Regions from separate parts of the Paraburkholderia bengalensis genome, predicted to be linked through region 2. Evidence: riboswitches for the same ligand, from Rfam matches in the RefSeq annotation. Region 2 holds a riboswitch; each other region holds the start of a gene.
The links. A riboswitch is a leader RNA that binds a small molecule or an ion and turns the genes downstream of it on or off. The one in region 2 is predicted to bind cobalamin.
Positions count from the first base shown of each region.

Region 1: linked by a shared signal. The riboswitch ahead of H3V53_RS09880 (CbtB domain-containing protein) and the one ahead of cobW (cobalamin biosynthesis protein CobW) in region 2 are both predicted to bind cobalamin.
Region 3: linked by a shared signal. The riboswitch ahead of H3V53_RS07060 (TonB-dependent receptor domain-containing protein) and the one ahead of cobW (cobalamin biosynthesis protein CobW) in region 2 are both predicted to bind cobalamin.

Region 1 covers NZ_JACFYJ010000011.1:91,315-101,907, reverse strand. Annotated here, with positions in the region: gene H3V53_RS09910 (ABC transporter substrate-binding protein) at 1-129, shown strand, start outside; gene H3V53_RS09905 (NAD(P)/FAD-dependent oxidoreductase) at 245-1,489, shown strand; gene H3V53_RS09900 (hypothetical protein) at 1,555-1,761, opposite strand; gene H3V53_RS09895 (AEC family transporter) at 1,862-2,812, opposite strand; gene H3V53_RS09890 (LysR family transcriptional regulator) at 2,936-3,805, shown strand; gene H3V53_RS09885 (CbtA family protein) at 3,862-4,614, opposite strand; gene H3V53_RS09880 (CbtB domain-containing protein) at 4,636-4,860, opposite strand; cobalamin riboswitch at 4,905-5,058, opposite strand; gene H3V53_RS09875 (histidine phosphatase family protein) at 5,145-5,789, shown strand; gene H3V53_RS09870 (hypothetical protein) at 5,835-6,242, opposite strand; gene H3V53_RS09865 (hypothetical protein) at 6,446-6,664, shown strand; gene H3V53_RS09860 (hypothetical protein) at 7,173-7,457, shown strand; gene infA (translation initiation factor IF-1) at 7,593-7,847, shown strand; gene H3V53_RS09850 (GntR family transcriptional regulator) at 8,026-8,733, opposite strand; partial or broken gene H3V53_RS09845 (cyanate transporter) at 8,913-10,183, shown strand.
Region 2 covers NZ_JACFYJ010000043.1:21,548-32,140, forward strand. Annotated here, with positions in the region: gene H3V53_RS23630 (GcvT family protein) at 1-85, opposite strand, end outside; gene H3V53_RS23635 (DeoR/GlpR family DNA-binding transcription regulator) at 285-1,079, shown strand; gene H3V53_RS23640 (hypothetical protein) at 1,540-1,824, opposite strand; gene H3V53_RS23645 (response regulator transcription factor) at 1,874-2,557, shown strand; gene bluB (5,6-dimethylbenzimidazole synthase) at 2,617-3,351, opposite strand; partial or broken gene H3V53_RS23655 (cobyrinate a,c-diamide synthase) at 3,335-4,638, opposite strand; gene cobO (cob(I)yrinic acid a,c-diamide adenosyltransferase) at 4,641-5,243, opposite strand; gene H3V53_RS23665 (cobalamin biosynthesis protein) at 5,240-5,656, opposite strand; gene cobA (uroporphyrinogen-III C-methyltransferase) at 5,653-6,369, opposite strand; cobalamin riboswitch at 6,520-6,782, opposite strand; cobalamin riboswitch at 6,865-7,135, shown strand; gene cobW (cobalamin biosynthesis protein CobW) at 7,296-8,414, shown strand; gene cobN (cobaltochelatase subunit CobN) at 8,426-10,593, shown strand, end outside.
Region 3 covers NZ_JACFYJ010000007.1:116,739-127,331, reverse strand. Annotated here, with positions in the region: gene H3V53_RS07080 (adenosylcobinamide-GDP ribazoletransferase) at 1-14, opposite strand, end outside; gene cobT (nicotinate-nucleotide--dimethylbenzimidazole phosphoribosyltransferase) at 57-1,118, opposite strand; gene H3V53_RS07070 (ABC transporter ATP-binding protein) at 1,140-1,961, opposite strand; gene H3V53_RS07065 (FecCD family ABC transporter permease) at 1,958-3,007, opposite strand; gene H3V53_RS07060 (TonB-dependent receptor domain-containing protein) at 3,014-4,807, opposite strand; cobalamin riboswitch at 5,141-5,400, opposite strand; gene H3V53_RS07055 (hypothetical protein) at 5,622-5,984, shown strand; gene H3V53_RS07050 (cell division protein ZapA) at 5,981-6,295, shown strand; RNA gene ssrS (6S RNA) at 6,365-6,546, shown strand; gene H3V53_RS07040 (EVE domain-containing protein) at 6,651-7,121, shown strand; gene H3V53_RS07035 (SIMPL domain-containing protein) at 7,376-8,110, shown strand; gene lgt (prolipoprotein diacylglyceryl transferase) at 8,192-9,097, opposite strand; gene H3V53_RS07025 (LysR family transcriptional regulator) at 9,352-10,317, opposite strand; gene ilvD (dihydroxy-acid dehydratase) at 10,523-10,593, shown strand, end outside.

The DNA of each region.
Region 1 (10,593 bases), on a different contig from region 2:
TTCGGCTTGCGCAAGAGCGACAAGGCGTTGCAGGCGAAGATCGACGCGGCGCTCGCCGAGCTGAAGAAGGACGGCACGCTGAGCGCGCTGTCGCAGAAGTACTTCAAGCGCGACATCATCGCGAAGTGATACGCTGCCGAAGCCGAACGGCAGGCGAGCCGGCATCCGCATGCGAGCGCTGCGTCGGGTGCCTTCAGTGTCACGCTCGTTCTGGCTTCGTCAATCAGGAGAATCGGGCAACGTGATGGATTTCGACGTCATCGTGCTGGGGGCGGGCATCGTCGGCGTGTCGTCGGCGCTGCATCTGCAGGATCGCGGACGGCGCGTCGCGCTCGTCGACCGGCGCGCGCCCGGCGAAGAGACGAGCTTCGGCAACGCAGGCCTGATCGAGCGCTCGTCGGTCGTGCCGTACGGCTTTCCGCGCAAGCTCGGCACGCTGCTGCGCTATGCGCGCAACCAGTCGACGGATCTGTACTGGGACTACAAGGCGCTGCCCGCGTACGCAACGTGGCTCGCGCGCTTCTGGTGGGAATCCGCCCCGCAGCGGCTCGCGGCCGCGGCGCGCGACATGATGCCGCTGATCGGCGCGTGCGTCGACGAGCACGACAAACTGATCGCGCGCGCGGGCGTCGGCGGGCTCGTGCACGACGGCGGCTGGATCGAGGCATTCCGCACGCGGGCCGCGTTCGATCACGAAGCGCGTGCGTCGGAACAGGCCGTGCGCGAGCATGGTTTGCACGTGAGCGTGCTCGACGCCGCCGCACTGCGCGCGCGCGAGCCGGGCGTGGGCGAAGGCATCTGCGGCGCGATTCACTGGAAAGACCCGAAGAGCGTGACGAATCCGGGCGCGTTGGTAAAGGGCTATGCGCGCCTGTTCGAAACGGGTGGCGGCACGTTCCTGACGGGCGATGCAGCGACCCTGCGCGCATCGGGCGACGCGTGGACCGTCTCCACGCACCAAGGCGAGATCAGCGCGAAGCAGGTCGTGCTGGCGCTCGGCCCGTGGTCGGACACCGTGTTCGAGCCGCTCGGCTATCGCATTCCGTTGCGCGCGAAGCGCGGCTATCACATGCACTACCGGCCCACGCGGCAGACGCTGTCCGTGCCGATCGTCGATACGGAACGCGGCTATGTGGTCGCGCCGATGGAAGGCAACCGCCTGCGTCTGACCACGGGCGTCGAGATCGCGCAGCGCGGCGCGCCGCCGACGGGCATTCAGCTCGAACGCATCGAGCCGCTCGCTCGCGCGACGTTCGGTCTCGGCGAGCGCGTCGACGCCGAGCCGTGGCTCGGCATGCGGCCCTGCACGCCGGACATGCGTCCCGTGATCGGCGCTGCGCCGCGGCATCGCGGGTTGTGGTTTGCGTTCGGCCACAACCATCATGGGCTCACGCTCGGGCCCGTGAGCGGCCGGCTGCTCGCCGAACTCATGACGGGCGAGACGCCTTTTACCGATCCGGCGCCGTATCGGGTGGAGCGGTTCGTCTAAGCCGCAGCGATCGGCGCGTGCGCTTCGCGCCCCGCCCCTCCCTGCTCCACTCGAAACGCCGCCGTTCATTCGCTCAACCGCTGCGCATCGTCGGCATGTGAAGCCGCCGTCGCGACGTTCTCCTCGACGAGCGTCGCATTCTGCTGCATCACCTCATCCGTCTGCGTGACGGCGAGGCTCACTTCCTTGATGCCGTTGCTCGGATGCTGCGACGCCGCCGCCGATTTCGCCGACGATCTTCGCGACGCGCGAAATCGCCGCTCTGATGCCACGGATCGTTTCGCCTGCGCCCGTCGCGATCTCTTCGCGCGTTCGCATCCGCAATCAGCACGCCGATTTCCTTGCCCAACGCCCCCGAACGCCTGCATCCCCTCAGCCCGGCGCGTGCATGAAGTACAGCAGCAGCGACAGCGACACGAGCGAGCCGACCGTCGACAGCAAAATCGTCTGCGACGTGATGTGCGCCTCACGCCGGTAGAACTCGGCCAGCATGTACGGCCCCGTGCCCGTCGGCAAGGCGGCGAGCAGGACGGCCATGTCGACCATCGGCGCGGGCAGCGCAACTACGCGTGCGGCGATCCACCATGCCAGCGCGGGCTGCGCGATCAGCTTGATCGCCGTCAGCACCAACGACGTCAGCGGCTCGCTCGCCGCTTCCTTCGCCGGCCGCTTTTCGGCGAGGAAGAGCCCGAGGCTCACCAGCGCGCACGGGCTCGCCGCGCCGCTCAACAGCTTCAGGAACGTCTCGACGCTCTGCGGCAACGATACGTCAGCGCCCGCCGCCAGCACGCCGAGAATCGGCGAGGCGATCAGCGGATTCTTCAACAACCGCCACAGCACCTTCGCCCCGAGCTTGTGCGGCGCGCGCTCGGTCTGCAGGCCGATTTCGATCAGCACGATCGCCAGCGCGAACAGCACACACGCGACGAGGATCGTCGCGATCGTCGTCGGCGTGAGACTCGCCTTGCCGAACGCCAGCAACCCGAGCGGAAAACCGATGTAGCCCGTGTTCGGATACGACGCAGCGATGGCGTCGACGCTGGCATCGGCAAGATGCCGCCCGCGCGCGAGGCGCACGGCCAGCACTACGGCGAACACGCCCGCGCAGGCAATCGAAAACGTCGCGATGAAGGCGGGCTGATCGAGTTGCCGCCATGTCGAATGGGCCATCGTGTCGAACAGCAGCGCGGGCAGCGCGAGCCAGACGACGAAGCGGTTCAGTTCCGATGCGGCCGTCGGGCCGAGCAGGTCGCGGCGGCGGCAAAAGAAGCCGGCGAAGATCAGCGCGAAAACGGGCAGCAGAATTTCAAGCGTAGAGAGCATGGCGGCGCCGTGACGGGTTGCGGGAGCGGATGCATAAGCGAATCGGGAAGCGCCCAAGCGTAAGCGTTTCCGGCGATACAATCCAATGCTGAATCCGGCCTTCGACCATACCTTTTTTGCATCATGCTCGACGTCAAACCGCTCCGTTATTTCGTCACGCTGGCCGAAACGCGGCACTTCGGCCGCGCGGCCGCGCGCCTCAATCTGTCGCAGCCGCCGCTCAGCCGGCAACTGGCGGCGCTCGAAGCGTCGCTGGGTGTCACGCTGATCGAACGCAGCCCGCGCAGCGTCACGCTCACGGCCGCGGGCGAACGCTTCTACGCGGACGCCAAGGCGATCCTCGCATCGATCGAACAGGCGGCGCGGCAGGCGCGCGCGGCAGCCGTCGGCGACAGCGGGCAGTTGACCATCGGCTTCACGATGTGCGCCGCCTACAGCGTGCTGCCTGCCTACGCGCGCGCCTATGGCGACGCGTATCCGGACGTGACGCTGAACCTGCGCGAAGTGGTGTCGAACGATCTCGCGCCGCAGGTGCAAAGCGGCCAGATCGACGCGGCGATCATGTTTCCAGGCGCGCCCGACAAGGCGCTCGACACGCGCGCGATCTTCACGGAGCCGCTGTGCGTCGCGCTGTCGCGCAATCATCCGCTCGCCCGCGCGCGGCGGCTCGATGTCGCGCGGCTCGCGCGCGAGCCCTTTGTGATGGCATCGGAAGCCGTCGCGCCGAGCCTGCGCGCGACCATCGTCGATCACTGCGCGCGGGGCGGCTTCGCGCCCGACGTGCGCTTCGAGGTGCAGTTACAGCAAACGGTGTTGAGTCTCGTCGACGAAGGCGTGGGAATCGCGCTCGTGCCGAAGTCGATGAGCCGCGCGCAGCTGGCAGGCGTCGTGTTCAAGCCGCTCGCCGACGCGCCGTTGATTTCCCAGATGCTCGTGTGGTCGCCCGCGAACCGCAATCCGTGTCTGGCGCGGTTCCTGGCTTTGGCCAACTGAAGGAGGATGCGCGCCCGCGTCGGCAAGTGGGCGCGCACACAGGGATCGCAGAGGGATCAGAGAAACGCGCGGTCGCGCGCCGCCGCGTTCGACGCCCGCGCAATGCGTTCGCTGCGCTCGACCATCGCGCCGAACAGCAGACCGATCACGGCCCACATGATTGCCTGCATGCCGAGCGCCGTGATGCGGAACTTCCACAGCACGACGGCTGGGAACGCTTCGGGTACTTCGTTGACCGTCGGCAGCGCAAGCTGGATCGCAGCGATGATCGCGACGAACACCATGCCGCCGGCGATCGACGCATTCCACTGCCCGAGCCGCGGCAGCAGATGCTTGCGCACTTTCATCGAGAACACCATCACGACGAGCGACGTGACGATCATCAGGAAGAACAGGCCCGTGCGTGAGCCGATCGTCTCCGGATCGCCGACCGACGGCGGATTGGCCGGATACTTGAGAGTCGGGACCAGCACGACGGCAACAAACGCGCCGACTGCGAGCCACGCCGACAACGCGCGCGCGCCGATCCGCCCGACGCGCCCGTACAGATACGCGAACGTCAACGCGAACAGTCCGCCGAACGCCATGCCGTAGGCGACCACGCCCGTCAGCAGACCGAGGCCCGCCTGCGTGCCGCGGCTGACGATTTCTTCTTCATGCTCGCCGGCGTGCTCCGCCGCATGCGTTTTTTCTTCGAGCGAGATCGCCGTTTCGACGAGCGGCTCGCCCGCGACGCGCGCGAACGCGAACGTGAGCAGGCCCGCGACGATGCCTGCGAGCATGCCTCGCATCAACAACTTGCCAACCATGGTGATGACTCCCTTACGCGATCAGTGGCAAGGAAAGCCGAGCAGATGGCGGCCGTCGTGCACGAACTCGTGCACGTACATGCCGGGAAACAGCGACGTCGCGCCCTGTTCGGCGCCGACGAAATAGAGCGCGAGCAGCATCAGCAGGCCGCCGAAGATCACCCACGGCAGCAGTTCGCGCAGCGGAACGGGCGTGATGGCGGGTTGATCGGCCTCGCGGGCGTGGTCGAACACGGTGTCGTTCATGGCGAACATCTCCTGGGGTTGCGCGCCCCGATAGTCGATTGATGAGGGAAGTCGAAGCTTGGGTCTGGCTTCCGGCTCGTATGCTGCACATTCGTGATGCATTCACCGCCGATTACAGTGGCGCGACCGCGCCGGGCTTGCACCGGCTTCCGCGCTTCGAGTGGCGACTATTCTACGCGCTAAACTGCGATTCTTTCCTGCTGCCCTGCTTCTTCCTGGATGGTCTTTGCTCGATCTTGCTATGCCTTCCCGCTTCGCTCCTTCTTCCCGACCACGAGCCGCCGATGCGCATACGTCTGTTGATGATCAGCCACCCGGCGACTGCCGCGCAGCGCAAGGGCACATTTCCCGACGGCGACGATCCCCTCGATGCGCGCGCCGTCGAAGAAGCGGCAGCATGTCGTGCTGCAAACGCGGATTGGCTCGCCGCCGAGGCCGCGTTCGCGAGTCCCGCACGATGCGCAACGGAAGCGGCGCGGATATTCGGATTCGCCGCCGTCACGCGGGAGCCGGCCCTGGCTGATGCGGACTACGGACGCTGGCGCGGCCGCCGCCTCGTCGACATCGCGCGCGACGAACCCGACGCGCTCGCCGTCTGGACGCGTGATCCGTCGGCCGCGCCGCACGGCGGCGAATCGTTCGATGCGTTGACGCGGCGCGTCGGCGGCTGGCTCGACGCGCTTTCCGAGCACGGGCATCGCGGCACGCTGATCGCCGTCACGCATGCGCCCGTGATCCGCGCCGTGCTCGTGCACGTGCTGCACGCGCCGTCGACAGCGTTCACGCAAATTGACGTCCCGCCCCTCGCCATCGTCGAATTGCAGCGCGGCGAGCGAGGCTGGACGTGGCGGGCCACGGCCCCGCACGCGTCTCCGCATGCGCCCCCTCATGCGCCCCCTCGCACGCCCTTTCCGACGCCCGACGCCTGAAGCACGCGGCGCGCGCGAAGCGCGAACAGTCATCCGCCCGCGCGCTCACAACGCGGGACACGACAACACCTGCTGCGGATTGAGCGCCGTGCCCGGCAAGCCGTTCGCCGCGGGCGTGCCCTGCATCGGCGTGGCGATCAGGCGCACGGCGTCCGTGCCCGCGCTCGCGAGCACGTAACGCTCGGGGCGCCCCTGCGGCTGCCAGTACGCGCGATAGGCCCCGCCATCCGATAGCACATGCAACGTGCCCGGCACGGTCTTGCCGCCCGCGATGAAATCGACGGGCTCGCCGTCGCGCAACGCAAAGCCGCTTGCAGCCGGCACGCCAGATGCAGCCGACGCAGCCGGCCCGCCCGCACCCGACAGCACACCGCAGGATCCATCGCCCGTTGCGGCGATCGCCAGTTGCGCGACGGTCCATACCGTGAGGGGCGCCATCGTTCTGAATGTCATTGGATGCCTCGTGTCGGCTGAAAGCTCAGGCGTGGTGAGTCCGCCAAGCGCGATTTGCAAAGCGCGGGTTGCAAACGGCATACCACCGCCCGCGATCTGCGAGCGCCGCGAAGCCGCGCGAATTTTGACCGCCTGGCAACGCGCTTTTTGATGTGCGATAAGAGTTGGGTTCCTATCCAGCGTTCACCGAAAAGAGGCAACCGATGGCCACGCTCGAAGCGTTTCGCACCGTGCTCGACGATGCACGCACGCCCGAGATCATTCGCAATCACATCATTGATTCGCTGCAATATGCGCTGCGCAATCATGGGCAGATTTTCACGTCGAAGGAAGTGGAATGGCTCGCGAAATGGGACGACGCGCGCATTCCGCTCGCCGCTGCTCGCGAACTGCAAAAACGCATGACGCACGAAGCGGAATGAACGCCCGTGGACAGGTAGGCCCGCCGCGCCGCCCGTCGAACTGGATTGCTCCCCACAAGCGGGCAAACGGAAGTTTGTGCTACACAAGGCCCTGTTTTTAGGGCATAATATTGCTACAGCAGCACTCTGCCATTTCCTTCCGGCACCTTCTTAACCGCAGCGCGTTCTACCGGTTTCGCCGGTTTTCAGCTTCACCGCTGCATGGATTGCGTCTCTGCCGTCCCCGCCGCCGCGCAATGTCGGGCAGCGGTAACCCGGCGGTCATCGTCACTTCGGCCATAGTTGAACCCGACCAGGTGACATTCGTCATGCGTTCGGTGCCTGTGCGGCATCAGCGTATTTCTCCATCGGTACCGCGTCGTTCGCGGCTGCGTTCGGGTCCACGCGTAGGACTCGCGCCAAACCATTTCCATTGCGGCGTGCGCGAACGTGCCCGCCGCCGGCTGCCTTGCTGTTGCGTCGCTCGTGATGCGCGCGCGCCGGCAGCCTGTATCACAGGACTTTGCACATGACTCAAGGCATCAAGACCTACAAAGGTTACGAAATTCATCCGCTCGTCTATCCGCGCCGCACGTCGAGCGGCGTTACCCATCGCAATTCGCTCGATAGCGGCTACGACGCATCGGTGCGCATTTGCCGCGTCGGCGCGAAATCGATCGACGACGGCCGCGTCTTCCGGCTCGCGCACTTCCGTCCGTTCGAAGGCGCGGGCAAGGCCCGCATGGCGTGCATGGAACACGCAACCAACGTGATCGACGGTCACGTCGACGGACAAAGCGTCGCCGATCTCTGATCGCGTGCGTCCCGCCGTGTGGCATGGGACGCGCTTCACGGCTTCACCCGCATCGCCGCGGCAGCGCTTGTGCTGCCGCGCAAGATATGCTGCGCGCCGCGCGCAGCCCGTTCCCTCAACGACCCAGGAGTTTGCATGGCGAAAGAAGAACTGATTGAACTGGACGGCATCGTCGACGAAGTGCTGCCTGACAGCCGCTACCGCGTGACACTGGATAACGGTGTCGTCGTGGGCGCGTACGCTTCGGGCCGCATGCGCAAGCATCACATCCGTATCCTCGCGGGCGACCGCGTCACGCTCGAATTGTCGGTCTATGACCTGACCAAGGGACGCATCAACTTCCGTCACAAAGACGAACGCAGCAGCGGCACGGCAATGCGCCGCCGCTGACGCGCGAATAATCGACGCGTGTCGAGTCCGTTGCGCAGAGCGCGACACGCAACACAGATCTGCGAAAGAGACGCGGCATGTGCAATGCATGCCGCGCGGCTCGTTTCCGGCAATTCCCTGCGCTTCATTCCCTGCGTTTCACTCGCTGCGGCTCCCCCCGCAATTCATATCCCGTCGTTCACGCCCTAAACACAGCAGCCACATCGTCACTCGCGCCCGGCTGCATGCGTGTTATCACGCGCTCTTCCAGCTCCGCAAGATGCGCGCGCATGGCCTCGAGCGCGACGGACAGAACGCCGTCACTGAGCGCGTCGATCAGTCGGGCATGTTCGTCGGCTGAGCAGGTCGTGCCCTTCGACGGATCGTAAAGGGCCTTGTACAGTTCCGTCTTCGCGACGAGTTGCGCGACGAACGCTTCGAGTTCCGCGCTGCCCGCGAGCTGCGTCAGCAGCACGTGAAACCGGCCCGCGAGCCGCACCTGCTCGTCGATGCGGCCATCTTTCAGGGCCTTTTTCTCGCTCGCGACATGCGCCTTCAGCAGCCGCTTGTCCTGCGCCGACAGCGCGCCGCATAGCGCGGTGACGATGCCCGCCTCGACGACCTGCCGCGCGCGATACACCTGCCGCACGTCCTCTTCCGACGGCGACGGCACGAACGCGCCGCGATTCGCTTCGAGCACTAGCTTGCCTTCGAACCCGAGCCGCGCGAGCACCTTGCGCAGCGCGCCCCGTGTGCAGCCGAACGCGGCCGCGAGATCGCGCTCGACGAGCTGCGCGCCCGGGCGCAAGCGCCCTTCGAGCAGCGCCGTGGTGATCGACGCGTAAATGCGCGCTTCGACGCTATCTTCGTCGGCGGCGGGCGGCGGTGTGGTCGGGCGTGTGGCCATGTCGTTCGTACGGTTGAGACGGGCTGGGTGAGCGGCCGTATTGTAGCGACGGCCGGCGGCGCGCGCACGACGCCCAAAAGTGTTCACACGAATACCCGTCATAGTTTCCTGCGGGATTGTGGTTAACCAATTTAGTTAATATGGTTAACCATACGCTTTACAACCCACAAGGCCCTCCCGTGAATCCCACTCCCGGCACCGACTCCGTCCGCCCCATCCATCTCTCGCAGCGCGCTGCCACCTCGGGTTTGGCCTCGGCAGACGTGGCGTGGCTGGCGGCGATCGTCGCGATCGGCATCAATCTGCGGCCGCTGCTGACGTCCGTCAGCCCGCTGATGACGACCATCCGCGCGGCGACGGGGCTGAGCTTTTCGGGCGCATCGCTGCTGACCAGCTTGCCTGTCGTCGCGATGGGGCTCGGCGCGTTCGGGGCGGGCATGCTCACGCGCGTGCTCGGCGAGACTCGCGGCGTCGCGCTGGGACTGCTCGCGATTGCCGTCGCCTGTGGCGCGCGCCTTGCCGCGTCGAGCGGAGCCGCGCTGCTGGCGACCGCGCTATTGGCGGGAATCGGCGTCGCGGCCATTCAGGCGCTGTTGCCCGGCGTGATGAAGCAATGCTTCCGCGCGCGGGTGCCACTCGCGATGGGCCTTTTCTCCGCGTCGATCATGGGCGGCGGCGGACTCGGTGCCAGCCTGAGTCCGGTTGTCGCGAAGGCGTCCGGTTCCTGGCACGCGGGTCTGGCCCTGTGGGCCGTGCCAGCCGCGCTCGCGTGCGCTGGCTGGTTGGCGCTGCAGCGTCGCGCGTGCCGTCCGGACGACGCCGCCACGGCGCCAGCGTCCACGCCGGCATCCGCACCTGCGCCGCCAGTCGCGATGTGGCGCAAGCGCCGTGCGTGGGCGCTCGGCCTGCACTTTGGCCTCGTCAACGGCGGCTACACGACGCTGGTCGCGTGGCTGCCCGCCTACTATCAGCAGCGCGGCGCGAGCGTCGCCCATAGCGGCTCGCTTCTGGCGGCCATGACCGTCTTCCAGGCCGCAGCCGCGCTGTTGCTGCCGCTCGCCGCCGCGCCCTTCCGCGATCGCCGGCCGTGGCTCGTCGCGGGACTGGCCGCGCAACTGACGGGCATCGTCGGATTGCTCGCGTATCCGGACGACGCGCCGCTCGCGTGGGTGGCGATCGCGGGCGCGGGCCTTGGCGGCACGTTCTCGTCACGCTCGACGCGCTCGATCATGCCGACGATCACCGCGTTGCCGGCAGGCTGGTCGCGTTCATGCAAGGCGTCGGCTTCATCGTCGCGGCGATGTCTCCCGTCGTCGCCGGAAATCTGCGCGACCTGACGGGCAGCTTTTCGGCCGCGTGGATCATGCTCGCGTCGTGCGTGTCGGCGATGATCGCGCTGACATTCGCCTTCTCGCCGCACAGCTACGGCAGATGGCTTAGCTCGCGGTAATCGGCATCGCGCCGTAGACGCGCACGGCGCGCGCGTCAAGCCGGTGCAACACGCGGCGTCTTGCACTGTCGCAGTGCGCGAGGCCGTCGTCACATCCTGCCGTCAGATCCGAGCGCCCGCGCGACGCCCTTGATCGCAGGCGCAAACCACATGGCACGCAAGTTGCGTGCACCGCGCTTGCTCCTTGCAACGACGCACGGCAGCGACAAACGGCCGACGCCAAACGCGTCAGCCAACGCAAATGAACAAGGCGGGCCGCCGCGCGCGGGCCGCCCGAGTCGGGCAATGACGTTCGACGTTCATCGCATCGGGCCACGCGGTCCGGTCACGAGACGACGCCATCACTACGATCATGAGCGAACCCCGACACGACATCGCCGGCCGCGCCGCAACCGGCATCTGCATGCCCG
Region 2 (10,593 bases):
TCGTGAGGTGATAAGCGACCGAGCATCCGATGATGCCGCCGCCGACGATGACGACGCGAGCCTGCGTGGGAAGAGGAGAGGTCATGACCGGAATGTGGAATTAAGTGGATATGTGTGGACGTGTGTTGCTGCGTACTGTGCAGAAAAAGCGCTGAAAATGCAATGGTCCGGCAATGAATCGTGAATCGATGGAAGCGTCGGGCATGTTGGAATAGTTGGATTCGTGTTGAATTGACGCGGGCAAATTTGTTAGACTTGCGCGCAACTTCCCCACGCTCGCGCCGATGTTCGCCACTCACCGACAGAACGAGATCCTGCGGCTCGTCCGCACGCAAGAGACCTGCACGATCGCCGATCTGGCCAGCACCTTCGGGGTGTCCGACGAAACGATCCGCCGCGACCTGAAGCCGCTGGTCGCCGAGGGTCTACTCGTCAAGGTGCACGGCGGCATCATGCTGCCCGCGCAACTGGACGAGCCGCCGTTCCGGCGCCGCATGGTCGATCAGCGCGAGGCCAAGCGCGCCATCGCGGCGCGCGTCGCGGAGCAGGTGTGCGACGGCGATTCCTTGATGCTCGATGGCGGCACGACCTGCGTGCACATCGCGCACGCGCTCGAATCGCATGCGCGCCTGACAGTCGTCACCAATTCCGCCGAGATCGCGCGCCTGCTCGCGCCGCGCAACGACAACCGCGTGCTGATGGCGGGCGGCGAGTTGCGCGCCGACGATGCATCCGCCGTCGGGGACAGCGCGCTTGCCTTCTTCCGGCAGTTCCACGTGCGCCATGCCATCGTGTCGGTCACGGCCATCGACGCGAAAGGGCGCTTCATGGACGCGCAGCCGGCCGATGCCGCACTGGCGCGCGTTGCGTTTTCACAAGCCGAGCATCGGATCGTCGCCGCCGATCACACGAAATTCGGCCATAGTGCGCTAGTGCACGTATTCAGCGCGGAAGATCTCGATATGCTGGTCACAGACGTGGCGCCGGCGGCAGGGCTCGCCAAAGTGCTGGCGGCGGCGGGTGTCGGCGTGCTTTGCGCGTCGCCTGCTTCTGGCGAGAGGGCCGACGAAAACGTCTAATCGGCGTTCGCGCACTTGCATCAGCCGTCGCGGCTTGCGTGCGGGCACGCGGCGATGCACGCGTGGCGCGCGCCTTGCGCGTCGACGCTAAAGTGCAGTGCGGCAAAAGCCGCTAAAAGGACATAGGGACATGGTAGCGGGCAAATGACACCGTAAAATGTTATCGGTCTCGTCAGCCCGATTTAACGAATTGACCGCCTCGCCACATAAAAGCTGCGAGATTAATTGACTGATCGAATTCGTTCTAATAATCTTCACCCCGATTTAAAATTGAATGCGTCAGCGGCGACGCTCGAATTGTTAAATCCATCAGGTTACTGGCACGAACTTTTATTCCATCGCGTGGAATCCGGCGCGTAGCCGCCACCCGTCGACAGAACAGTCTGTCGATCTGCTTTCGGAAGTGACCAGTATTTCCCGCCGCAAAAGACGTCATACCAATCGCCGGACGCCGCGTCCTTCATGCGTTTTCCCCTGAACATCCGCGTGAAACAGGCAATGCCCGGCTGGCAGGAAAGGCAACAGAAAAATCCGCGTTGTTCAATGCGGCAAAAAGAAGTGGATGTTGCGCCTCTTTAATACCGGTTGTTCCAACTCCGGAAAGCGGCGCGAAGGCATTTACGCAATCTCGGGTATCGAGGCATTGTCTGGCGATTTGAAGCAATTTGCCGGCAATCGATGCAAGGCATGCGAACAAAGCGAATGTGGATTTCAAATTTCCGATTTGCAAGTCGTCATCCTTCATCGGGATTTCCCGGTCGGACAGTAACAACGAATTAGCGTTGCGGGGTTTTATGAGAATTGCAGTTCTGGAGGAGACTCAGGCGCAAGCCGACTTCGTGTGCAGGACCTTGTCGGCGGCGGGACACACGTGTCATGCGTTCGACGACGGGCACTCGCTCGTCAGGCAACTGCGCAGCCAACCTTTCGATCTGCTTGTGCTGGATCGCCATGCGCCCGCACTGTCGGGCGACGAGGTGCTGCGCTGGGTCCGGCAGACGCTCGCCGAGCGCATACCCGCCCTGCTGATGGGGCGCGTGAGCGACCTGCCGCCGCAGGACAAGGACGCTGACGATTACATCGTCAAGCCGGTGAGCGCGGCGACGCTGCTCGCGCGCGTCGGCATGCTGCTGCGCCGCGCGCAACGCGAGCCCGTAGCGGAAAAAGAGGTGTTCGGCGAATACGAATTCGAGCCGGGCGCAAAGCGCGTACATGTGCGCGGCAATGCCGTCACGTTGACGCACAAGGAGTTCGAGCTCGCGCTGCTGCTGTTCAAGCATCTGAGCCGGCCACTGTCGCGCTCGCATATCCTCGACGCGATCTGGAAGCAGGCCGCGGGCATTCCGTCGCGCACGATGGACACGCACGTGTCGATGCTGCGTTCGAAGCTCGGTCTGCGGCCCGAGAACGGCTACCGTCTGATGCCAATTTACGGCTACGGCTACCGGCTCGAGCGGATCGAGAAGGGCGAAAGCTGACGGCAGGCACCGACGACGCCAAGAGGCTGCCAACGCCTTCCAAGGCCCTTTAACGCGCGTCAGGCAGCCTCTGACGGGTCGGTGCTGGTGTTGTTTGCGCGCGCCTCGCTTGCGCTGCCCGCCTGCCGCTCGTCATCGCACGCTCGCGCGGGTTGCGCGGGCCATGTGTTCTCGAACAGGCACGCGCTGAGGGGCATGCGTGTGGCCCAGCCTTCCGATTCGAGCATCGGCTCGGCATAGAAACGCTCGACGTGCCCGACGCACAGAAGCGCCACGGGCCGCGCGCCCGCCGGCATGCCGAGCAGCGTGCGCACTTCGTCGGCATCGAACAGCGATACCCAGCCCATGCCGAGACCTTCCGCGCGCGCCGCGAGCCACATGTTCTGGATCGCGCAGGCGACCGACGCGAGGTCCATCTCGGGCAGCGTGCGTCGCCCGAACACATGTTTCTCGCGGCCGTCCATCAGTGCCATCGCCAGCAGCTCGCCGCACTCGAGCATGCCTTCCACCTTCAGCTTCATGAATTCGTCGCGGCGCTTGCCGAGCGCGTCGGCCGTCAGCAGGCGTTCGCGTTCGACGGCGTCGTGCAGGCTCTGCCGTAGCGCGGGATCGGTGATGCGGCCGATGCGCCACGGCTGCATGTAGCCGACGCTCGGCGCGTGATGCGCGGCGTCGATCAGGCGCGCGAGCACGGCGGGATCGACGGGCGCGGGCACGAAGTGGCGCATGTCGCGCCGTTCGTAGATCGCGCGATAGACGGCGGCGCGTTCGGCGTCGTTAAAAGGCTCGGCCATGAAAGAGGGCGGCCGCGAAGGCCGGGTTGGACGGCCAGTAGCCGTGCATATAGGTGGCGGCGATCGAACCCCGGCGATAGACGGCTTCGCCGGGCGCGTCGGACTGGGCGCGCGTCGCGTGGCGCACGGGAGCGAGCGGCGTGCTCACGCGCGAATAGTGAAACGTGTGGCCCGTCAGCAGGCCGTGCGTCGCGTCGTCGATCTGCTGCATGCCTAGCGCCGTGAAGCGCGTCTGCATCGCGGCGTGGCCCGGCAACAGGCCGAGCATCGGCGTGCTCGCGCCTTGCGTGTCCGTGACGCTGTCGAGCAGATACAGCATGCCGCCGCATTCGGCGACGACGGTTTTGTCCGCGCTCGCATGTGCACGGATCGACGCGGCGCTGCGCGCGTTGGCCGCCAGCGTGGACGCGTGCAGTTCCGGATAGCCGCCGGGCAGATAAAGCGCGTCGGCGCCGCCGGGCACGGGCTCGTCTGCAAGGGGGGAGAAATACGTGACGCGCGCGCCGAGCGCTTCGAGCAGCTGCACGTTGGCGGGATAGATGAACGAGAACGCGCGTCGCGCGCGATCGCGACGTGCATGCCGTCGAGCAGACGCGGCAGCGGCGCTTCGTGTTCCGGCTCGTCGAACGCGATGGCGGGCGGCAACTGGGCGAGCGGGGTGGCGGCGAGCGCGTCGGCGGCGCGCTCGAGCCGCGCGTCGAGATCGTCGATTTCAGCCGCCTGCAGCAGGCCCAGATGGCGATCGGGCAATTCGATCGAATCCGTCGACGACAGATAGCCGAGCATCTTCAGATCGCGCGGCAGCGCTTCTTCGAGCATCTGCGCGTGACGCGCCGACCCGACCCGGTTCGCGAACACGCCATGAAACGGCACGTCCTCGCGAAAGCGCGCGAGGCCGAACGCAACAGCGCCGAAGGTCTGCGCCATCGCCTTCGCGGAAATCACGGCCGCGACAGGCACGCCGAATCTGGCGGCGAGATCGGCGCTGCTCGGCGTGCCGTCGAACAGGCCCATCACGCCTTCGATCAGGATCAGATCCGCTTCGCGCGCGGCCTGCGCGAGCAGCGCGCGGCATGCGGACTCGCCGACCATCCACAGGTCGAGCGACAGCACGGGCGCCCCGCTCGCGCGCGCTAGGATCATCGGGTCGAGAAAATCCGGGCCAGTCTTGAACACGCGCACGTCGCGCCCCATGCGCCGATGATGCCGCGCGAGCGCGGCCGTCACCGTCGTTTTGCCCTGGCCCGACGCCGGCGCGCTGATGAACAGGGCGGGACACGCGAGCATGTTCAGAACTCCACGCCGCGCTGCGCCTTCACGTGCTGCTCGCGGTAAGGATGCTTGACGAGGCGCATTTCGGTGACGAGATCGGCGGCGTCGACGAGCGCGTCGGGTGCATGGCGGCCCGTGATCACGACATGCAGCATCTCGGGCCGCGCATTGACGACAGACAGCACTTCATCGAGCGGAAGATATTCGTACTTCAGCACCGTATTCAACTCGTCGAGAATCACCATCTGGTACTCGCCGCTTTCGATCATGCGGCGCGCTTCGTTCCAGCCCTTGCGTGCCGTCGCGATGTCGGCTTCGCGGTCCTGCGTGTTCCAGGTGTAGCCGTCGCCCATCGTGACGAAGTCGCAGTTCGCCTGCGTGCCGAGAAAATCGCGTTCGGACGTGTGCAGCGCGCCCTTGATGAACTGCACGACGCCGAGCTTCAGGCCGTGGCCGAGCACGCGCACGGCCATGCCGAACGCCGCCGTCGACTTGCCCTTGCCCGTACCCGTGTAGACGATCAACAGGCCTTTTTCGACCGTCGCCTGCGCCTGCTTTTTCTCGTGGCCTTCGCGGCGGCGCTGCGTCATGCGTGCGTGCGATTCGGGATCGGTTTTCATCGATGTTCCTTGATTGCGGGTATGTCGTGGGATGGAGAGCGTGCGGCAGCGCACGCGATCGCGACCGTCACGCCGTCGCGCGCGCGCTTCGGCACGAGCAGGGTTCCGCCTCGCGACGCGAGCAGCGCGCAAGGCTCGCATACGCCGTCGATGCCGAGATGTTCGCGCGCGGCGGCCGACACGCTGGTTGCCGCATCGAGCGACGCGATGGCTTCGCGGGTGAAGGTGCGCAGCGGCAGCCCATGCTGCGCGCAGAATGCAACGAGACCGGCTTCATCGGCCTTGGATTCGAGCGACGCAACTGCGTGCAGCGCCGCGAAGTCGAGCGTCGCGCCGAGCGCGTCACGCACGGCGCGTTCGATCTGTTCGGCCGACACGCCGCGCCGGCAGCCGATGCCCGCGACGAGCTTCATGACACGCCGAGCGACGCGACGCCGCCGATCACGACGATGGCGGGCGAACCGAGCCCCGCATCGGCGACGTGTTGCGCGAGTTCGCGCAAGCTCGCGCGCACATGGCGCTGCTCGGGGCGCGTGGCGGATTCGATCGCGGCGCAGGGCGTGTCGGGCGGCATGCCGGCTGCCAGCAGCGCATCGGCGATGTCGTTCAGACGGCGCATGCCCATGTAGATCACGAGCGTCATCCGGGTCGCCGCGAGCGCGGCCCAGTCGGCCTCGTGCTCGCCCGCGCCGTGGCCGGTGACGAAGATCACGCCTTGCGCGTGATCGCGATGCGTGACGGGAATGCCGATGGCCGCGGGCGCGGCGATACCGGCAGTGATTCCGCCGACGATTTCGACCGCGATGCCCGCGGCCTGCAGCGCCTGCTGCTCTTCGCCGCCGCGGCCGAACACGAATGGGTCGCCGCCTTTCAGGCGCGCGACGCTGCGGCCCGCGCGCAGATGGTCGAGCATCTGCGCGACGATGTCCGGCTGCGGCGTCGACACCTGGCCGCCGCGTTTGCCGACATGGACGATTTGCGCGTCGTCGCGCGCGAACTGCAGGACTTCGGGGTTGACGAGATCGTCGACGAGTACGACATCGGCCTGCGCGAGCGTGCGCACGGCCTTGAGCGTGAGCAGCTCGACGTCGCCGGGGCCGGCGCCGATCAGCCAGGCGCGGCTCATTGCGAAAAAAGCGCCGCTGCACGAGCGCACGCTTGCGAGTGATAGGTCATTCGAGATTGCCGATGGTGCTTGCGACGCGCGAGGGCGGTGAGAGTCGCGCGCGGGCGCTGGCGGCCGTTTCCCGCGGCTCCAGCGAATGGCGAGGTGATCGTCGCCTCCATGCATCTGGCCGGTATCCGGGCTGGCGGCTCATCGCGTTCGCCTTCCCGCCTGCGTGCTGCAGGCAGTGGCTTTGAACGCACTGCGCGGAACGCGTTGGCATTCCGCTTGCCGCGTGACCGTTGCGGGGACAGCACAGGCTGGGCGTCATATGAATCGCGCGCAATGGCGATGACGACGCTTCCCTGTTTCCCGTTTAACTCTGCAGGCCCTGAGTTGCTGGCCTGCTCGGCACCAGACGCGCGCATACGATAGCACACGCCAACTTGCGCGTCGCCTCGGGATGATGCCCGGAAAGCCCGTCCGGCCTTTCTTGACGCTCCTCGCGACGAAGCCTAAACTCGCACGCACTCTGGTGCTCGCGCGCGCGTTCGGCGTGCGCAGTTAAACGGGAAATAGCCGGTTTTGCGTGACATCGCAGAACCAAACTATGCTGCTCCCCGCAACGGTAGGTGAAGGCATCGCGAAGACGATGCAGAGCCGGCCTCGCTGCATGTGCGTCCAATAGCGGCCCATGCAGAGCAATCCACTGCGCGAAAATGCTCGCGCGGGAAGGAGAGGCGGCGCTTTCATCAGCCCGGATACCGGCCCGAGACGACGACGCTGCGCTGCGGGGATGCGGCGCTGCGTTCACGATTCCTCATGCGCTGCATGGCGTTTGCGTTGGTGCTTTCTTCGAGCATGCAAATGCCCGTGCGGCGCCGTTTTCGTCCCCGTGCCTTACTTCTTCAAGTTCGCCCGAACGCAGCGCGGGCAACGGAGCCATCATGCAGACACAGATGCGCAAGATTCCCGTGACCATCGTGACGGGCTTTCTCGGCAGCGGCAAAACGACGTTGATGCGTCACATTCTTCAGCATGCGGGCGGCCTGCGCATCGCCGTGATCGTCAACGAGTTCGGCGAGCTCGGCATCGACGGCGAAATACTCAGGGGCTGCGGCATCGGTTGCGATGAGAACGGCAACGAGACGGAAGGCCAGCTTTATGAACTCGCGAACGGCTGTTTGTGCTGCACCGTGCAGGAAGAATTTTTCCCGGTGATGGAACAGCTTGTCGAACGGCGCGAGCAGATCGATCACGTGCTGATCGAAACGTCGGGCCTTGCATTGCCGAAGCCGCTCGTGCAGGCGTTCAACTGGCCGTCGATCAAGAACAGCTTTACCGTCGATGCCGTCGTGACGGTGGTCGACGGTCCGGCCGTGGCGAGCGGCCAGTTCGCGCAAGACCCCGTTGCCGTCGACCAGTTGCGCAAGGCGGACCCGAATCTCGATCATGAATCGCCGTTGCACGAGCTGTTCGAAGACCAGCTTTGCGCCGCCGATCTCGTGATTCTGAACAAGACCGATCTGCTCGACGAAGCGCAGCAGGCGAGTGTCGAGACGGTCATCCGCGAGGAGATTCCGCCGCAGGTGAAGGTGGTGCGCGCGCATAGGGGGCAACTCGATCTGCACGCGCTGCTCGGGCTCGAATCGGCATTGGAGGAGACGATTCATCTGCGTCACGATCACCACGGTTCCGCCGATGATCCCGATCACGCCGACCATCATCACGACGAGTTCGACTCCGTCGTCGTCAGTGCGCAGGCCGTGTCGCGCGAGACGATGATCGCCGCGCTGCAAAGCGTGGTCGAAGCGCACACGATCTATCGCGTGAAGGGCTTTGCCGCGCTGCCCAATGCGCCGATGCGCCTCGTCATTCAGGGTGTGGGCAGGCGTTTCGACAGCTACTTCGACCGGCGCTGGCAGGCGGGTGAACTCGACGCGTCGTCGCTGAGCCGCTTCGTGCTGATCGGCGCAGACCTCGATCAGCCCACGCTGCAACGCGCGCTCGATGCCGCGTTGAACGCAGCGCTGAACGTGCAGCACGCGCAGACACGACAGGCCTGACAGGCAACGCGATGCATCTGCTGCGCACCGTTCCCGGTGGTTTCGTCGACGATTCGAAGGGCGTGATCCGTATCGATCAGCAGCCCGCGGACATCGTCATTCTCAGTTCCGCCGACACGACGCTGTCGCTGCTCGCGAGCGTCGTGCCGCGTCTGGGCGATGGTTTTCCGAGCGTGCGGCTTGCCAACGTGACGTATCTGCGGCAGCCGGCGTCGGTGGATTTTTACGTCGACGATGTGTTGCAGCATGCGCGCGTGGTCGTGGTCGATCATCTGGGCGGCGAAGCCTATTGGCCTTACGGCATCGAGCAGGTCGTCGCATTGGCGCAGCGCAAAGGGCAGACCCTCGCGATGTTTTCCGGCGATCTGCAGGAAGATCCGAACCTGCTCGCGCGCAGCACCGCCGACGCCGACCTGTGCCATCAGTTATGGCGCTATCTGCGCGAAGGCGGCGCACACAATGCCGAAGCGTTCATGCGCTGCATTGCGTGGCGCGCGCTCGGCTGGGGCAAGGAGCCTGCGCCGCCGAGTCCATTGCCGCATGCCGCGCTCTATCACCCGGAGCGCGACATCGCGACAGTCGAAGACTGGCAGGCACGCTGGAAGCCAGGCGCGCCTGTCGTCGCGATCCTGTTCTACAAGGCGCATTTGCAGGCGGCGAATACGGCCGTGTTCGATGCGCTGACCGATGCGCTCGAAGCGCGCGGCATGAATCCGCTGCCCGTCGCGATCACGTCGCTCAAAGATACGATCAGCCGGGACGTCGTGCAGGAACTGGCTGCGCAGCATCACGTCGCACTCGTGTTGAACACGACGGCATTCGCCGCTTCCGCCATCGACGATCCCGAACCGCTCGCGCTCGCGGGCGACGCGCCCGTGATGCAGGTGATCCTGAGCGGCGGCAATCGCGAAGACTGGCTCAAGGACAATCACGGCCTCAATTCGCGCGACATTGCGATGCATGTCGCGTTGCCCGAGGTGGACGGCCGCATCATCACGCGTGCGATCAGTTTCAAGGGGCTCGCGTATCGCTGTCCGCATACGGAAGTGGACGTGGTTCGTTATCAGCCGGATCACGAGCGCATCACGTTTCTCGCTGAGTTGAGCGAGCGCTGGTGCAAGCTGCGCCGCACGCCGAACCCCGAGAAAAAGCTCGCGCTGATACTCGCGAACTATCCGATGAGCGAGGGGCGCATCGGCAATGGCGTGGGGCTCGATACGCCGGCATCCGTCGTGAACATTCTCGCGATGCTGCGCGACGAAGGCTATCGCATCGACGATGTGCCCGCGAACGGCAGCGCGTTGATGGACGCGTTGACGCAGGGCGTGACGAATGATCCCGTCGTGCGCGATCTGCGGCCTGCGTTGCAGAGCCTTGCGTTGAGCGACTACATGACGCACTTCGCGCGTCTGCCGCAAGCGCTGCGCGACGCGCTGAATGCGAAGTGGGGCGCGCCTGAACGCGATCCGACTGTGCGGCGCGGGCGTTTCATGATCGCGGGCTGGCGTTGCGGGCATGTGTTCGTCGGCATTCAGCCGCCGCGCTCGCGCGAGCAGAATGACTACGCCAGCTATCACGATGCCGAACTCGTGCCGCCGCACGCGTATCTCGCGTTCTATTTCTGGCTGCGGCATCAGTTTCATATCGATGCCGTCGTGCATGTCGGCAAGCACGGCAATCTCGAATGGCTGCCGGGCAAGAGCGTCGCGTTGAGCGACACGTGCTGGCCCGATGCGATACTCGGGCCGCTGCCGCATCTGTATCCGTTCATCGTCAATGATCCAGGCGAAGGCAGCCAGGCGAAACGCCGCACGCAGGCCGTGATCGTCGATCATCTGATGCCGCCCATCACCCGCGCGGAAAACTACGGGCCGCTGCAGGATCTCGAACGTCAAGTCGACGAGTACTACGACGCGCTGATGGTCGATCCGCGTCGTGCAAAGCTATTGCGGCGAACCATACTCGACACCATTGTCGAACATCGGCTGCATGAAGAGTTGAGTCTTGCAGCGCCGAGCGATGCCGATACGGAAGACACGCTGCTGACGCGCGTCGATGCATGGCTGTGCGAACTGAAAGAAGCGCAGATTCGCGACGGCTTGCATACGTTCGGGCAGTCGCCTGCGGGCGTGCAGCGGCGCGATACGCTGCTCGCGCTCGGGCGCTTTCCGGTCGGCGA
Region 3 (10,593 bases), on a different contig from region 2:
CGCAGTTCGTTCATCGCTGTACGTTCGATAGGTCGGTAGCGGGCAGGCGCAAAGCGTCAGGCATCGCGTTGCGAAACGCCCGCCGATTCGAAGCTCGCCATCTCGTCGACGAACGCAACGGCTGCGCGCAGCAGTGGCACAGCAAGCGCCGCGCCCGTGCCTTCGCCAAGCCGCAAGTCGAGTGCCAGCAGCGGCACCGCGCCGAAGTGATCGAGCATGCGCCTGTGGCCTGCCTCGTTCGATGCATGCGCGAACACGCAATAATCGCGCACGGCAGGCGACAACGCATCGGCGACCAGCAGCGCGGCGGTCGCGATGAAGCCGTCCACGAGGATCGTCATGCGCGCCTGCGCCGCCCCGAGATACGCGCCTGCCATCATCGCGATCTCGAAGCCGCCGAAGGTCGCGAGCACCTCGAGCGGATCATTCGATGCCGGATGATGCGCGAGCGCCGCCGCCAGCACGTTGCGCTTCTTCGCGAGGCCCGCGTCGTCAAGACCCGTGCCGCGCCCGACGCAGTCGTCGATGGGCACGCCGCACAGCCGGCTCATCAGGCATGCCGCCGACGATGTATTCGCGATACCCATTTCGCCGAAGCCGATCACGTTGGTGCCGAGCGCCGCGTGATGGCGCACGCGCTGCGCGCCCGCGCGCAACGCGGCGAGCGCTTCGTCGCGGGTCATCGCGGGCTCCTGCGCGAAATTGCGCGTGCCTTTGCCAAGCGCAATATCGACGAGCTTTTCGTGCGGCGCGAAGTCATGCGCGACGCCCGCGTTCACGACTTCGAGTTCGACCCCGGCGACGCGGCTGAACGCGTTGATCGCCGCGCCGCCCGCCAGAAAGTTCAGCACCATTTGCGCCGTCACGGCCTGCGGATACGGACTCACGCCCGCGTTCGCGATACCGTGATCGGCGGCGAAGACGATCATCGCGGGCCGCGTGATGGTGGGTTTCGTCGTGCGCTGGATCATGCCCATCTGACGCGCGAGCGTCTCGAGTTGGCCCAGACTGCCAGGCGGCTTGGTCTTCAGGTCGATGATCCGTTGCAGGTCGGCGCGCAGCGTCTGTTCGAGCGGCTTCACATCGAACAGCTCGGACAGGGAAAGCGAAGTGGTCATGTTCGTTCAGGAGTGGAGAGTTTAGTTTTGCGCCGACGATCGAAACGCCGGGATCAGCGCTTCATCGTCGCCATCGCGGATCAGCACGAGCGGATAGCCGAATGCGCGGCTCGCGAGTTCCGGCGTCAAGACATCGCGCACAGGTCCTGCATGCGCAATACCGTTGCCTTCGAGCAGCAGTGCATGCGTCGCGAAACGGCGCGCGAGATTCAGATCGTGGCACGAGAACAGCACACTGCGCGTGCCGCCTCGCGTCCATGCATGCAACGCTTCGAGGCAATCGATCTGATGATGCAGATCGAGATGCGCGAGCGGCTCGTCGAGCAACAGCAGCGGCGCGTCCTGGCACAGCACGCCCGCGAGCGCGACGCGCTGCCGCTCGCCGCCCGACAGCGACAGCACGTCGCGCGAGGCGAAGTCGGCGAGTCCAAGCGAGGCGAGCGCCGCATGCGCGGCCGCGCGGTCCTCGTCGCGCTCCCAGCCCCAACCCGCCAGATGCGGGAAGCGGTTCAGCAGCACCACGTCCAGCACGCTCGCGCTGAACGCATCGTGCGAGGCTTGCGGCATCCACGCGCGACGCCGCGCGAGACGCGCGAGCGGCCAGTCGCTCACGCGCGCGCCATCGAGTTCGACGTGTCCCTGCGCGGGACGCAGCAGGCCCGCGAGCGTCGACATCAGCGTCGTCTTGCCCGCGCCGTTCGGCCCGGCGATGCACCAAAGCTCGCCCGGACCGAACGTTTGCGTGAACGCGTCGAGCAACGTGCGCGCGCCGGCGCGCAGCGTCAATTGCTGCGCATGCAGCGCGATTTGTGCGTGCGTGTGTGCGCTCATGTGGCCGTTCATGCGCGCCTCCTTCGCAGCAGCATCCACAGAAACACAGGCACGCCGATCAGCGCAGTGATCACGCCGACGGGCAATTGCGCGGGCGCGACGACCGTGCGCGCGAGCAGATCGGCGCCCATCACGGCCACGCCGCCGCCAAGCGCCGCGGCGGGCAGCAGCATCCGCTGATCGTTACCGAACGCGAGCCGCAGCATGTGCGGCACGACGAGCCCGACGAAGCCGATCGTGCCGCCCGTCGTCACGGCGGCGGCCGCTGCCAGCGACGCGACCAGATAAACGCGCAGCCGTGCGCGCATGACGGGAACACCGAGTGCCTGCGCCGCCGCGTCGCCGCGCAACAGCACGTTCAGTTGCGGCGCGATGGGCACGATGGCGGTCAGCGCCGCGCAGAGTGCGCCGAGCGCGAGCCACGGCATGCCGCCGCCGTTGAGATCGCCTGTCAGCCAGAACAGCATGCCGCGCAGGCGGCTGTCGGGGGCGACGGTCAGCAGCAGCGTGATGATGGCGCCCCACCCCGCCGCGATCACGGCGCCCGTCAACAGAAGACGCGGCGAGGCGTCCTGCGGCTCGCCGCGCCACAGCGCGCCGCGCGCGAGACCGAGCACCAGCACGATCGACACGAATGCGCCCGCGAACGCCGATGCATCGACGATCCACCACGCGCAGCCCGCGATCATCGCCAGCAGCGCGAAACTCGCTGCGCCGCCCGATACGCCGAGCACGTATGGCTCGGCCAGCGGGTTGCGCAGCAACACCTGCAGCAGCGCGCCTGCGAGCGCAAGCAGCGCGCCGCAGCCGAAGCCCGCCAGTGCGCGCGGCAGGCGCAGCGTGCGAACGATCTGCTCGGCGAGATCGGCGGAGGTGTCGTGGGACGGCAGCAACGCGTCCAACACGCGCAGCGGCGCGATGCTCACGCTGCCCAGCGCCAGCGACGCGACGAAGACGACGAGCGCGGCCGCACCGAGCGCCGCCCAGATCGCGAGCGCGCGCTTCGCGCTCATGCCTTGCGCGAGCGGCACCCGCGGACGTTGTGCGAAGCCGTTCATCGCGCGTTACAGCTGCTGCCAGCCGAGCGTGAGATAGGCGCCGCGCCGCGGCGTGTTGTACGTGTAGGCGAGTTCATAGTCCTTGTCGAACAGGTTCTGGATTTGCGCGGCCACGTACCATGCCTTCGTGATGTTGTAGCGCGCCGACAGACTCACGATGCCATATCCGCCGAGCGGCGCGCCGCTGTCGTCGCGCTCGCCGCTCAGGAGCCACTCGCCGCCCACGCGCCATTTGCCGACGGACCGGTTCGCGGTGAACGACGCAAAGCGGCGCGCGCGCCGGTTCAGCTCGGTGTGCGTGTCTTCGTCGACGGGATTCTGGAACGTCACCGCCGCGCGCACGTCCGTCTTGCCGACGTGACCCGCCCACGACCCTTCGATGCCCTGCACTTTCGCATGCCCCACGTTCTGTGCGACATAGATGCCGGGCGTGGTCTGCACGTAGTCGATCAGGTTCGTGTAGCGCGTCTGGAAAGCGGTGAGCTTCAGGAGACCCAATGCATCGGATGCGTATTGCAGCGCGGCTTCGACGGAGTGACTTTGCTCTGGCTGGATCAGCGGATTGCCGCTGCTCGGGTAGTACAGATCATTGAAGCTCGGCGCGCGAAACGCATCGGACCAGCTTGCAGTCACCTTCCAGTGTTCGTCGAAGTCGTAGCCATAGCCCAGATAGTAACTGTTGGCCCCGCCGAAATCCGAGTACTGGTCCCGCCGCACGTTCGCCTGGATCTGACTGCCGCCGAGGCGCCCCGTGTAGCCCGCAAACGCCGAATTCACGTGACGATCGGGCGCGCTGTACTGGTTCGAGTCGAGCGTCTGGTCCAGATGCTCGTAGCCGAGCTGCAGCTTGTGATCGCGTGCGATCGTGAAATCGTTCTGCCACGTGTATTGACGGTTGTCCGAATCGTAGCGATACAGATAGTCGCCATTGAGCGCCGTGTTGCTGCGATCGTTGCCCGCCGCGACGACCAAGCGCGTGGTCCACGCATCGGTGAGCTTGCCGTTCGCGAACACCGAGGCCGTCTGCACCTTGCTGTGCAGATTGTTGAGATTGGTGGGCAGACCGAACGGATCGTCGAAGCTGTCGGTGCCGTTCGACTGGAAATAGCGCACGCCGACGTCCCACGCGTCGGTCAGCTTGTGGCGCAGCGACGCGCTCACACTCTCGTTGAAGTAGCCGTTTGCATTGGGATTGACGCTCGCGAGCGCGGGGTCGATCGACGAGAAGCCGTCCGTCTTCGCGCGTGCGAGCGTGATGCTGAAGGTCGTGCGGCCGTCCTTGTCGAGCGCGCCGTCGACACCCGCCGCCTGGCGCTGCGTGTGATAGCTGCCGTACTCCACGTCGAAGTGAAAACGCGGCGGATGATTGCCGCCGTTCCTCGTGAACACTTGCACGACGCCGCCGATCGCGCCCGAGCCGTACAGCGCCGACACATTGCCGTTCACGACTTCGACATGATCGATCTGGTCGAGCGGAATCTGTTCGAGCTGTGCGTTGCCCTGGCTCACCGAGTCGACGCGCACGCCGTCGATCAGCACCAGCGACTGCGTCGCCGATGCGCCTCGCAGGAACAGACTCGAGGTCGCGCCCGGGCCGCCGTTGCGCACGATCTGCGCGCCCGGTGCTAACTGCAGCAGGCCGGGCAGATCGCGCGCGGTGGTGTCGGCAATGTCCTGTGCGTCGAAGAGCGTGGTCTGCGCAATGGCATCGGCGAGACGCTGCGCGCGACGGTCGGCCGTCACGACAATAGGCGACAGCACGGACGCGCTGGCCGGCGCGTCTACGTCAGACGGGAGCATGTCCGATCGCTGCGCGGATGTGGCGGATAGGCCCTGAGGGCCGGCTTCGTGAGCGGCTTCGTGAGCGGCCTCATGAGCGGCCTCATGAGCGGCCTCATGAGCGGTCGACTGGGCATGAGCGGCAAGCGGCATCGCGCTGGCAGCGTACGCAAGGACGCCCAGCGCGGCGAGCGGGGCGCGGGCGTAATCAATCAAATGCGCAGAGAAATACGCGGAGAAACGCGCGGCAAAACGCGCAGTCGGACGCGTGGCATGCATCGGGATGAGCATCGAGAAAGTCCTGTGGGCCTGTGCGCGGCCCGCTCCTCGTGGGCCGATGCCTGTCAAGGAGCGACGCGCTCCAGGCCTCCGGCCGGTATCCGGGCTGACGACTGGCCGACCCGCCTTCCCGCGCATGACGCACAGTGGCTTGCCGCACGACGTTCGACACCTTGGCTCGATGCGTGCATGAGTCGACCTGCAGAAACTGCGGTCGTTGTACCGTTGCGAGGACAGCGCAGGTTGGCTCGTCCGGGCGGACTTCGCTCCCTGCTTCCCGTTTAACTGCGCGCGGCGCGATACCGCGCGCGGGCACCTGAGTGGGCGCCAGTGTAGAAGTGGCGGATGCACGCGTCAAGAAACGCGGCACATCGCATGCATCCCGAACATCGGACTGTTGAAAAAGCCCCTTTTTTAGGGGCGAAAATGCGTGCCACGCGGGCACGCACCTGGATATTGCGGAATTAAGGCGCTAATGTTACGTCTCGAAACGAGACAAATGTCCGAGCGTGCGACATTCCGCGCTAGAATGCCATGTCTTTAGAGGACGCAGCACATGCTCACCGAACTCGAAACACTGTCACAGAACATTGGCCGGCTGATCGAGATCAGCCAGCGCTATAACGAAGCTCGCCTCGCGCTCGAAGAACAGCTCGCACAAGCGCGCGCCGAATGCGAGTCGACCCGCGCAGAACTCGAACAGGCCCGTGAAGAACGCAACGCATTGCAGGCGGAGCGCGATGCGCTGTCTGCGAAGATCGACGACGCCCAGGTGCGTCTGAACGCGATCCTCGAGAAATTGCCGCGCGCCCGCGCTCACGAGCCTGACAATCAACTCGATCTCCTCGCGCCCGAGCAGCACGCGCAGGCCAATCACGACGCGAACAACGACGCGACCCGCCACGGAGAAAATGCATGACCACGAAGCAGATCGAAGTGTCGATCCTCGGCCAGCCCTATCGCCTCGCGTGCTCGCCGGAAACGGAAGCCGCGCTGCTCGAAGCGGTGGCGCGCGTGGACGCCGAGATGACGAAGATCCGTGCCAGCAGCAACGTACGCGGTCAGGACCGCATCGCCGTGATGGCGGCGCTGTCGCTGGCATCGGAACTGCTTAGGCTGCAAGCCAGCGTGCGACACGGAGAATCATTTCCCGCCGAAGAAATCCGGCGTACAATGCACCAGATGAATGAGCAGCTGGGCACTGTGATTCAACAGTACAGCGTGCAGTAAAAAAATTCTGACGGGCTTGATTGCATTGCGGTCAGGTTCATGTGGTAGATGTAGAGCAAACGTTTTTCAGCTTCCCTGCCTGGTTCGCCAAGGTCATATATTCCTTGAACCAATGCTATATGCACGGTTGCGGAAATTTGTAGCACGGGCGTGCGCGTCACTCAGTCTGATGTACCCGAAGTGCTGCTAACTGCGACCAATTCTGAACCTCAGGTTCAGGATGCCGGCCTAGCGGCTAAGGCGGGGACCCATACGAACGGCATCGGACTTATCCGATGCCGTTTTTCTTTGCGTGCACGGTTGTCGCACAGCACTGCTCGACGAATCATTCCCACACTTCACGTTCAATCGACTCATGCGCTACTGGCTGATGAAGTCCGAACCGGACGAAGCGAGCATCGACGATCTCGCGAATGCGCCGCAGCGCACGCTACCGTGGACAGGCGTGCGCAATTATCAGGCGCGTAACTTCATGCGCGACATCATGAAGATCGGCGACGGCGTGCTGTTCTATCACTCGAGCTGCCCTGAGCCGGGCATCGCAGGCATCGCCGAGGTGTGCTCGACGCCCTATCCCGACCCAACGCAGTTCGATTCGAAGAGCCCGTACTACGACGCGAAGTCGTCGCAGGAAACGCCGCGCTGGACGCTCGTCGATGTCGTGTTCAAGAAGAAGATCGCGCTGATACCGCTCGCCGAATTGCGCGAACACCCCGAACTCGCCGACATGCGCGTGCTCGCCAAGGGCAACCGCCTGTCGATCACGCCCGTCACGCAAGCCGAGTGGACATTCATCACGAAGCAGTTGGCCAAGCCCGCCGCGTGAGCGCGCGGATGAAAGCGTGAACGCTTGCCGTCGCGTCGCCCACTGCCCAGAACGTGAAGCGCGAAAAGCAAAACTCAAGCGCGATGCGGAGCAATTCGAAGCAACAATTCGAAGCAACACTCAGGGAACCAGTCGACGCTTTCAGACGCCTAACTGCGCGTCGCAAGCGTCATGCCATGCGCGCCGAAGCGAGGTCTTCGGCGGCGGCGTTTCGCTGACGCATGCGCGCACAACCTCAAGCAAGGAGTCGAACAATGACGAAACCATCCGCGCTCGTGTGGGCGCTCGCCGGCGCATGCGCGGCGCCGCTCGCTCTCGCATTCACGGCATCCGCGGCCCAGGCCCAGACCGTCGTGCAGCAGTACCAGCCCGCGGGCGTCCTGTCGCTGAACGCGCAAGCTAGCAAAGAAGTGCCGCAGGATGTCGTCGACATCACGCTGTTCTATGAACAGGAAGCAAACGACCCGTCGTCGCTGACGGGCACGCTGAACCAGCATGCCGACCAGGCGCTGCAAAAGGCCAAAGGCGCCGCAGGGGTGACGGCGCGCACAGGTTCGTTCTCGATCTATCCGTCGACGGATCGCGACGGGCGCATTTCCGCGTGGCGCGGCCGCACGGAAGTCGTGCTGGAGTCGCACGACTTCGCGGCGGCGTCGAAGCTCGCCGGGCAACTGTCGTCGATCATGCAGGTCGGCAACGTGCAGTTCTCACTGTCGCCGGAAGCGCAGCGTGCCGCCGAACAGAAGCTGACGGGCGATGCCATCGCTTCATTCAAGCAGCAGGCCAGTTCAGCCGCGCAGGCGTTCGGCTACAGCGGCTACACGATCCGCGAGGTGAATGTCGGACACGGCGGCATCGTATCGCCGCGTCCGGTGATGATGATGAGCATGCGCTCCGACGTCAGCGCGAAGGCAGCCGCTCCCGTGCCCGTCGAAGGCGGCACGTCGACGGTGACGGTCAACGTGACGGGGTCGGTGCAAATGAAGTGAAGCGTGCGCGGACCGTCGCGCACGCACCAGCAAAAACGCCACGGCATGCCGTGGCGTTTTTCATTCGTGCGCAAGCGCGCGTCAACTGGCCTTGACGGCGCCCGTCGCTTCGCGGCCGCTGCGCCGGTATGCCCACAGCAACATCGCGATGCCCGCGAGGATCATCGGCAGCGACAGCCACTGACCCATCGACAGGCCGAGCGCCAGCAAGCCGAGAAAGTCATCGGGCTCGCGCGCGAATTCGACGGTGAAGCGCGCGAGGCCATAGCCGATCAGGAATACCGCCGACGTCGCGCCGACGGGCCGCGGTTTGCGCGAGAAGAACCACAGTACGAGGAACAGCACGACGCCTTCGAGCGCGATCTCGTAAAGTTGCGACGGATGGCGCGGCAGCATGTGATATTGCGCGAACACGTCGGCGAGGTGCCATTGCGCGGCCTGCGCGGGGTGCGCGGCGAGCCAGCCGGCGTCTTCGCTCGCGGCGCCCGGGAACAGCATCGCCCAGGGTGCATCCGGCGACGTCACGCGGCCCCAAAGCTCCCCGTTGATGAAGTTGCCCAGACGCCCTGCCGCGAGACCCGTCGGCACCATCGGTGCGACGAAGTCCGTCACCTGCAGCCAGGTCCGCTTGCGCTGCCACGCGAACAGCACCATCGCGAACGTCACGCCGAGAAAGCCGCCGTGAAACGACATGCCGCCTTCCCAGACCTTGAACACGTCGAGGGGATGCGCGAAGTACCAGCTCGCCTTGTAGAACAGCACGTAGCCGAGGCGTCCGCCGAGAATCGTGCCGAGCACGCCGTAGAACAGCATGTCGTCGATGTCCTTCGGGGTCCAGCCTTGCGCGGCGACGTGCGGCAGACGCAGGCGCAAACGGCCCACGACGATCGCCATCACGAAGGCGACAAGGTACATCAGGCCGTACCAGCGGACGGCGAGCGGCCCCAGATGAATGGCTACGGGGTCGAAATTCGGGTGGATGTGCATCGTATCGTTGGAGGGTTCGGTGATCGGAAAACCAGGCGAAAAATTCAGCGGACAATTCCGCGACAACGGCAGCGAACCGGCAAGGGGCGGCAAACGCGGCAGAACGCGGCAAAGCCCCGCAAAACCGCGAAAGCCCGGCATGGCGCGCGGTCATACGCGGTCATATGCGGTCGTCAGGCCCAAGCGCATTGGACGCGCCGTGACGCGATCGGTTCGCTCGATGGCGGCGCACTGCCCCGCGCATGCGGGCGCCGTCAGCCTGCAAGCGCGGCCGCGTGTGTCCGCACGATGTCGATGAAGCCCGCCAGCACCGGGCTCACGTCGGCCGTGCGCCACACGAGCCCGGTGACGACAACGGGCACGGCCTCGCGCAACGGACGATAGACGACGCCCGTGCGCCGCAGGTTACGCAACGATTGCGGCACCAGCGCGACACCCATGCCCGCGGACACGAGGCTCACGATCGTTTGCATCTGGATCGCCTCCTGGCCGATGCGCGGCGTGAGCCCTGCCGCGCCGTAGCAATCCATAATGATGTCATAAAAGGCCGGCGCGAGACGCCGCGGGAAAACGACCAACGGCGCGTCGCCCGTTTGCGCGAGGCTCAGCGGCGTATCGCGCCATTCTTCGAGGCCGGCCGCATTGCCTTCCGCATCGGCCTCGATACCCGCCGCCATCTCCGTCGACATCGCGATGACCAGCGGCTCACGCGCGAGCGGCAGCCACGAAACCCGCGCCGCGTAGCGCGGCGGCAGCGGCCCGATGACGAGGCCGGCATCGATGCGCCCCGCCGCCAGTTCTTCGATCTGCACGTCGCTGGTCGCTTCGAGCAGTTCGAGCCGCACACGCGGATGACGCGCGCCGAACTCGCGCAATAACGGCGGCAACAGCCCGTAGTCCGCCGTCGACACGAACGCCAGCGACAGCACGCCCGCCTCGCCGCGCGCGAGACTCTGCGCGAGCGGTCGCAACCCTTCCGCGCTCGCGAGCAGCCGCCGCACCTCCGGCAGCAGGTCGGCGCCGACCGGCGTCAGCTCGACGGTGCGCCGCGTGCGCGCGAACAGCTCGACACCCAACGTGTCTTCCAGCGCGCGGATTGCCTGCGACAGCGGAGGCTGCGTCATCGACAGCCGCGCCGCCGCGCGCCCGAAGTGCTTTTCTTCGGCGACGGCCACGAAATAACGCAACTGACGCAGATCCGGGTGCACAGGCAGGCTCATTGATACATTTTACGACCTAATAAGCGCCAAATAATATATTGGACAGTGTTTTGCAGAAACCGCATTCTTGGCCGACGTGCCCGACCTAGACTACAGAACTGCGCTGGCACTGCCGCGAGCCGTCGTGCCGAAAGCCCGAAAGCCCGAAAGCGGAAAGCGCAAAGCGAGCCGTCGGCCCGATCAAGACAACTGGATGGAGTTCCCCATGCCGTACAACCGTCGTTCGAAGAACATCACGCAAGGCGTCGCGCGCTCGCCGAACCGCTCGATGTATTA